One region of the Streptomyces sp. RKND-216 genome, then DNA from elsewhere that is predicted to be linked to it. Evidence: riboswitches for the same ligand, from Rfam matches in the RefSeq annotation. Region 1 holds a riboswitch; the other holds the start of a gene.
The links. A riboswitch is a leader RNA that binds a small molecule or an ion and turns the genes downstream of it on or off. The one in region 1 is predicted to bind S-adenosylmethionine.
Positions count from the first base shown of each region.

Region 2: another riboswitch for S-adenosylmethionine. It lies ahead of E4198_RS21015 (aminotransferase class V-fold PLP-dependent enzyme); the one in region 1 lies ahead of thrC (threonine synthase).

Region 1 is NZ_SSBQ01000002.1:3,312,625-3,316,025, reverse strand. Features, by position in the region: gene E4198_RS14895 (MoaD/ThiS family protein) at 1-88, opposite strand, end outside; gene thrC (threonine synthase) at 175-1,524, opposite strand; SAM riboswitch class I at 1,518-1,658, opposite strand; gene E4198_RS14885 (glucosyl-3-phosphoglycerate synthase) at 1,889-2,854, shown strand; gene E4198_RS14880 (trehalose-6-phosphate synthase) at 3,019-3,401, shown strand, end outside.
Region 2 is NZ_SSBQ01000002.1:4,802,589-4,805,989, reverse strand. Features, by position in the region: gene E4198_RS21015 (aminotransferase class V-fold PLP-dependent enzyme) at 1-1,184, opposite strand, end outside; SAM riboswitch class IV at 1,232-1,350, opposite strand; gene trpD (anthranilate phosphoribosyltransferase) at 1,463-2,527, opposite strand; gene E4198_RS21005 (cytochrome bc complex cytochrome b subunit) at 2,811-3,401, opposite strand, start outside.

The sequences.
Region 1 (3,401 bases):
CGGCCAGCGTGACCCCCTCGGCCGGGACCTCGGCCCGGCCGCCGGTGTAGGTGCGCAGGATGGTCGGGATGCGGACGTTGACGCTCATGGGTTCACCTTCCGTGGGTTCGAAGTTCGCAGCAGTGCGCAGCAGGGGGACGCGGCGGCACGGCGCCGCGGGACGCCCGTGCCGCGTCAGGCCAGGCCCGCGTCGCGGAACGCGTCCAGGCTGGGGCGGATGGTCGCGCTGGGCCGGGCGGCGTCCGCGACGGCGTCCAGCGTCTTCAGCCCGTCACCGGTGTTCAGCACCACCGTGTTCAGCGACGGGTCCAGCAGGCCGTCCTCGATCAGCTTCCGGGTGACGCCGACGGTCACCCCACCCGCCGTCTCCGCGAAGATGCCCTCGGTACGGGCCAGCAGCGTGATGGCGTCGACGATCTGCGCGTCGGTGACGTCCTCCACCGCGCCGCCGGTGCGCCGCGCGATGTCCAGCACGTACGGGCCGTCCGCCGGGTTGCCGATGGCCAGGGACTTCGCGATCGTGTCCGGCTTCACCGGCCGTACGACGTCGTGGCCGTCCTTGAAGGCGCGGGAGACCGGGGAGCAGCCCTCGGCCTGCGCGCCGAAGATCCGGTACGGCTTGTCCGCGACGAGGCCGAGCGCGATCAGCTCCTTGAACCCCTTGTCGATCTTGGTGAGCTGCGAGCCGGACGCGATCGGGATGACGATCTGGTCCGGCAGCTCCCAGCCGAGCTGTTCCGCGATCTCGTACGCCAGGGTCTTGGAGCCCTCCCCGTAGTAGGGGCGCAGGTTGACGTTGACGAAGCCCCAGCCCTCGCCCAGCGGGTCGCCGATCAGCTCGGAGCAGAAACGGTTCACGTCGTCGTACGTGCCCTCGATGCCGACCAGGTCGCCGCCGTAGACGGCGGCCATCACGACCTTGCCCTGTTCCAGGTCGTGCGGGATGAACACGCAGGACCGGAAGCCTCCACGGGCCGCGGCGGCGCCGACCGCGCCGGCCAGGTTGCCCGTGGAGGAGCAGGAGAGGGTGGTGAAGCCGAAGGCGCGGGCCGCCTCGACGGCGATGGCGACGACCCGGTCCTTGAACGAGTGTGTCGGGTTGCCGGAGTCGTCCTTGACATGGAGCGTGCCGCCCGCCGCGGCCACGCCCAGCTCGCGGGCCAGGTTGTCGGCCTTCACCAGCCGGGTGAATCCGGGGTCGGTGTTCGGCTGGTCCGCGACGTCGGCGGGCACGGGCAGCAGCGGCGCGTAGCGCCAGATGCTCGCCGGACCGGCCTCGATCCGCTTCCGCAGGCCCTCCGGGTCGCCGGTCGGCAGGTCGTAAGCGACCTCCAGCGGGCCGAAACACTCCTCGCAGGCGAAGAGCGGCCCCAGCGGGTTCCGGGCACCGCACTCGCGACAGGACAGAGCGGCGGCGGGGCCGAGCGAAACGGTGGCGGCACCGGCGGCAGCGGTTGCGGCGGAGGTGTCGGCGGACTGCTCGGGAGCTTGCACAGCCATGAAGGCGAGGCCCTTTCTCCTCATCTTCCCCGTGACGTATCTCGCCACGAGCCGGAATTGGCACCTTCCCTAGCCGGGGGCCCGCCTGGATGCGCGAGACCGGCTGGAGGGTTGCCGGGGCTTCATCGGGCCGTTCCCTCTGCCCCTCTGGATGAGCGGTGTGAAGTTGTGGTCGGGTCATTCGGACCCGTGCGTCCGACCCCGGCATGTCCGGGCCGGTCGCGTTGTTCAAGACTGTAGCCCAGGGCCCCCGCACCGGCTGCGAGGCGTCCGCACCGCGAGACGCGGTGCCCGCAGTACGGTCGCAGCGGCGCCGTGCCCGCGCGCGGCGTCACGCTGGAGCGGGAACGCATTCCGACACCTACAGGAAAGCAGCAGGAGAGCAGACGTGCTGGACGAGGTCCGCGACTGGCTGGACCGCCGCTCCTGGGCGGCGGCAGACCGCCCGCTCCCGGCGCTCGCCGCGGCGAAACGCGCCGCCGGGCCGGCCGGCGGCGTCAGCGTCGTGCTGCCCGCCCTCGACGAGGAGGCCACCGTCGGCGAGATCGTCGCCGTGATCCGCCGCGATCTGATGGACGGTCCTCACCCGCTGGTCGACGAGTTGCTCGTGCTCGACTCCGGCTCCACCGACCGCACGGCGGAGGTCGCCGCCGCGGCCGGCGCGAAGGTGGTGCACCGCGACGAGGTGCTGCCTCGGGTCCCCGCCGTCCTCGGCAAGGGCGAGGTGCTCTGGCGCGCGCTGCTCGCGACCAGCGGTGAGATCGTCTGCTTCGTTGACGCCGACCTGCGGGACTTCTCCGCCGACTTCGTCTCCGGGATCGTCGGCCCGCTGCTCACCGATCCCGGCCTGCAGCTGGTCAAGGCGATGTACGACCGGCCGTTCGGCGACAGCCCGGAGGGCGGCGGCCGGGTCACCGAACTGGTCGCCCGGCCGCTGCTCAACCTCCACTGGCCGCGCCTCGCGGGCTTCGTCCAGCCGCTCGGTGGCGAGTACGCGGCGCGGCGCACGCTCCTGGAACGGCTGCCGTTCCCCGTCGGCTACGGCGTGGAGCTGGGCCTGCTGGTGGACGCGCTCGGCCTGGCCGGCCTGGACGCGCTGGCCCAGGTGGACGTCGGCGCGCGGCGCCACCGGCACCAGGACGGTCAGGCGCTGGGACGGATGGCCGCGGCGATCCTCCGCACGGCGGAGGTGCGGCTGCCCCGCGGGGGCGACGAGCTCGCGGTGCGGCACCGCCTGACGCAGTTCGCCCGGGCGGACGCGGGGGGCTTCGCGGCCCGGACCTTCGCCGTGGACGAGGTGGAGCGGCCGCCCATGCTGAGCGTCCCCGAGTACGCCGCCCGCCGGCCCGGCTGAGCACCGGCTGCCCGGCCCCTGCCACGGCGTCTCCTCCCGGCCCGGCGGCGGCCGACGGCCCCGGAGGGACGGCTTCCGGACGGGGGGTGCCGCCGGGCGGGAGGGTGCGGCGGCGCGGGAGCGGCGTACGTTTGCGCGGGAGCGCGGACGGCTAGGCTCCGGCCATGGTCGCTGAGCGCTCCGCCCAGGTACTCGTCGCGTCGAACAGAGGCCCTGTCGCCTACCGCCCCGCCGAGGACGACCCGGCCCGCCTCACCGCCCGACGGGGCGGCGGCGGCCTCGTGTCGGGGTTGAGCGCGATCGGCCCGGAGACGGGGGCCGTCTGGGTGTGTTCCGCGCTGAGTTCCTCCGACCGGGAGGCCGCCTCCCGCGCCGGACGGCGGCTGGACTCCGCCGACACCGGCGGCCAGGCCGTGCGGATGCTCGACATCCCCGCCGACGTGCACGACGGCGCCTACAACGGCGTGGCCAACTCCGTGCTGTGGTTCGTGCACCACCTGCTCTACCGGACGCCGGTGGAGCCCTCCTTCGACGCCGAGTTCGCCCG
Region 2 (3,401 bases), 1.5 Mb from region 1:
AACGGATGCGCGCAGAACAGTCCGCTGCGCACCCCGATCCCGTACTCCGCCGACAGCGCGTCCGCGAACCTGGTGCCGTCCCAGCCGTCCACGACGAACGACACCACGCCGACCCGTCCGGCGGCGCGGCCGCCTTCGCCGCCCCCTGGGACGCCGTCTTCGCCGCGACCGAAGAGCGACAGCACCCGGACGTCCGGCACCTGGGCCAGCCCGTCCAGCAAGACCTCCAGCAAGGCGCGTTCACGCCGCACCAGCCGCTCCAGCCCGGCTTCCTCCAGCGCGCGGCACGCGGACGCCACCGCGTGAGCACCCACCACGTTCGGAGAGCCCGCCTCGTGGCGGGCGGTGCCGGTGTGCCACTCGACGTCGAGACGGCCGTCCGGCTCGCGGGCGACCCGGCGGCTGGCCCCGCCGCCCGCCAGGTAGGGCTCGGCCGAATCGAGCCAATCGGACCGCCCGGCCAGCACACCCGCACCGAACGGGGCGTACAGCTTGTGGCCGGAGAAGGCGACCCAGTCCACGTCGAGCCCCGCCACGTCCACCGGGTGGTGCGGGGCGAGCTGCGCCGCGTCGAGGACCACCCGCGCACCGTGCCGGTGCGCGACGCGGGCCAGCTCGCGGACCGGCCAGATCTCTCCGGTGACGTTGGACGCCCCGGTGACGCAGACCAGCTTCGGCCCGTCCGGGCCGCCGTGCAGCGCCGCTTCGAGCACGGACACCGCCTGCTGCGGACTGCGTGGCGTGTCCAGCACGGCCGTCTCACAGCGGCGCCACGGCAGCAGCGCGGCGTGGTGCTCGCTCTCGAAGACGAAAACCCGCGTGCCGTCCGGGACCACCGCCGCGAGCAGATTCAGCGAGTCGGTGGTGCCGCGGGTGAAGACGACCTGGTCGTCAGCACGGCAGCCGAGGAACGCGGCGACGGTCGCACGGCTGCGCTCGTACAGGTCGGTGGACAGCTGGGACAGGTGGCCGGAGCCGCGGTGGACGCTGCCGTAGTAGGGCAGGTAAGCGGCGACGTCGTCCCACACGCGGCGCAGCACGGGGGCGCTGGCCGCCTGGTCGAGCGCCGCGTACGGGATCTCGGTGCCGTCGGCGACGGGCACGAGGACATCGTCACCGAGGACGGGAAGCGGGGTCGCCGCAGCGGTGCGAGGGGCGGCGGGGGCAGGGGCGGAGACGGACATGTGCAGAGCACTCCCTCATGACCAGGACCCCTGGCTGTGTGATGAGGGATCCGCGCTTGCCGCGGACCTTGCGTGTCCGCGACCTGGTCATCACCCGGGGCACCCCGCCACGGAAGGAGGGTTGCCGGACAGCGGGCCGGGGCCTTCGTCGCTGTCACTCGTGACCTGGACGGCAGTATGCCACGCGCCTGCGGCGGGTCGCGCCGCCGGCCCCCGTCACCGCGAGCGGCGCCGGAGGCCGGGGGCCGGCACAGGGGCGGGGCGTGCCCGTGCGGGCGCTACGCGTGGGAGGAGGCGACCCAGCGGTCGAGGGCGGACTTGGCGGCGCCGGAGTCCAGGGACTCCGCCGCGCGCGCGAGGCCCGCCCCGAGCTGGTCGGCGAGCGGCTGGTCCGTCGGTTCCAGCGCGGTGAGCGCCGCCGCCGAGTTGAGCAGCACGGCGTCCCGGACCGGCCCCTGCTCGCCCTCCAGCAACCGCCGCGCCACGTCCGCGTTGTACGCGGCGTCGGCGCCACGCAACGCCTCCACGGGCACCATCTCGAGGTCCACGGTCCGCGGGTCGAAGCTCTCCCGCCGGACAGTGCCGTCGCGCACGATCCACACGGTGGAGGTGCTGGTGGTGGTCAGTTCGTCCAGGCCGTCGTCGCCGCGGAACACCAGCGCGGAGGAGCCGCGTTCGGCGAGCACGCCGGCGAGGATCGGCGCCATCCGGGCATCCGCGACGCCGGTGGCCTGCGCGCGCACCCGTGCCGGGTTGGTGAGCGGGCCGAGGAAGTTGAACGAGGTGGGGATGCCCAGCTCGCGTCGTGCGGCGGCGACGTGCCGCAGCGCGGGGTGGAACTTCACCGCGAAGCAGAAGGTGATGCCGGCCTCCGCTGCGACCTCCGCGACACGGCGCGGGGTCAGCTCCAGGTTGACGCCCAGCTTCTCCAGCACGTCAGAGGCGCCGCTGGCGGAAGACGCGGCACGGTTGCCGTGCTTGACGACCTTCGCCCCGGTGCCGGCGACCACGATCGCCGACATCGTCGAGATGTTCACCGTCTTCGCCCGGTCGCCGCCGGTGCCGACGATGTCCACGGTCGGGCCGGGCACATCGATGACGTTGGCATGCGCGTACATGGTGCGCACCAGGCCGGACACCTCGTCCACCGTCTCGCCCTTGGCCCGCAGGGCGACCGCGAACCCGGCGATCTGGGCGTCCGTCGCCTCGCCCCGCATGATGCGGTCCATCGCCCAGGCGGACGCGTCCGCGGAGAGGTCCTCGCCGGCCAGCAGGGCGCTCAGCACGTCCGGCCAGGTGAGGTCGCCTCCGGTGGGAGAGCCGACGTCGGGAACGGTGTTCATGCTGCACGCTCCTGGGTTCGTCGGCCCGGCCGGGGCACCGGCGGACCGTGGGCAGGGGGCCGGCGGCGGACGGCCGCGGCCCGTCGGGAAGGGGCGGCGGCACGCGTACCGTCGCACGCTGCTCACCCTATCGGCGCGGGCGGCGGGCCCGGCGCAACGCCCGCATCGTGAGCCGGGGAAACACCCGGACAACGCCCGTGGGCCCCGCCCCTTCCTCGGGGGAAGGGGCGGGGCCCACGGTGTGGTGCGCGCCGCCGGGGCGGTCCGGTCGGCGGCGGGACGATCAGTGGTGGCCGTGGCCGCTGGTGATCTCCCGGTACTCCTCGGCCGTCGGCTTCGGAATCTGGCCGCTCTCCGGGCCGAAGTAGCTCTTGGAGAGCTTGGCGCGCATCCGGGTGCCGGCGCCGACCTTCCGCTTGACGCCGTTCTCGTCGGTCTCGGGACCGATCTCGAGCGGCTCGGGCTGGTCGTGGGCGGTGAGGGTGTGCAGCTGCTCCTGGCTGAGCGGCTCGTGGACCTCGATGAACTCGCCATGCGGCAGGCGCTTGATGATGCCGGACTCGCGCCCGTGCAGCACCTTCTCCTTGTCCGCGCGCTGCAGGCCCAGACAGATCCGCTTGGTGATGATGAACGCCAGCACCGGCCCCGCGAAGAACATGATCCGGACGAACCAGGTGATCGCGTTGATCGAGAGGTGGAAGTGCGTGGCGACGAGGTCGTTGCCGCCGCCGATCAGCAGGACCATGTAGAGGGTGATCCACGCGACGCCGAACGCCGTACGGGTCGGGGCGTTGCGCGGGCGGTCCGCGATGTGGTGCTCGCGCTTGTCGCCCGTGACCCAGGCCTCGATGAACGGGTAGACCGCGATCGCCGC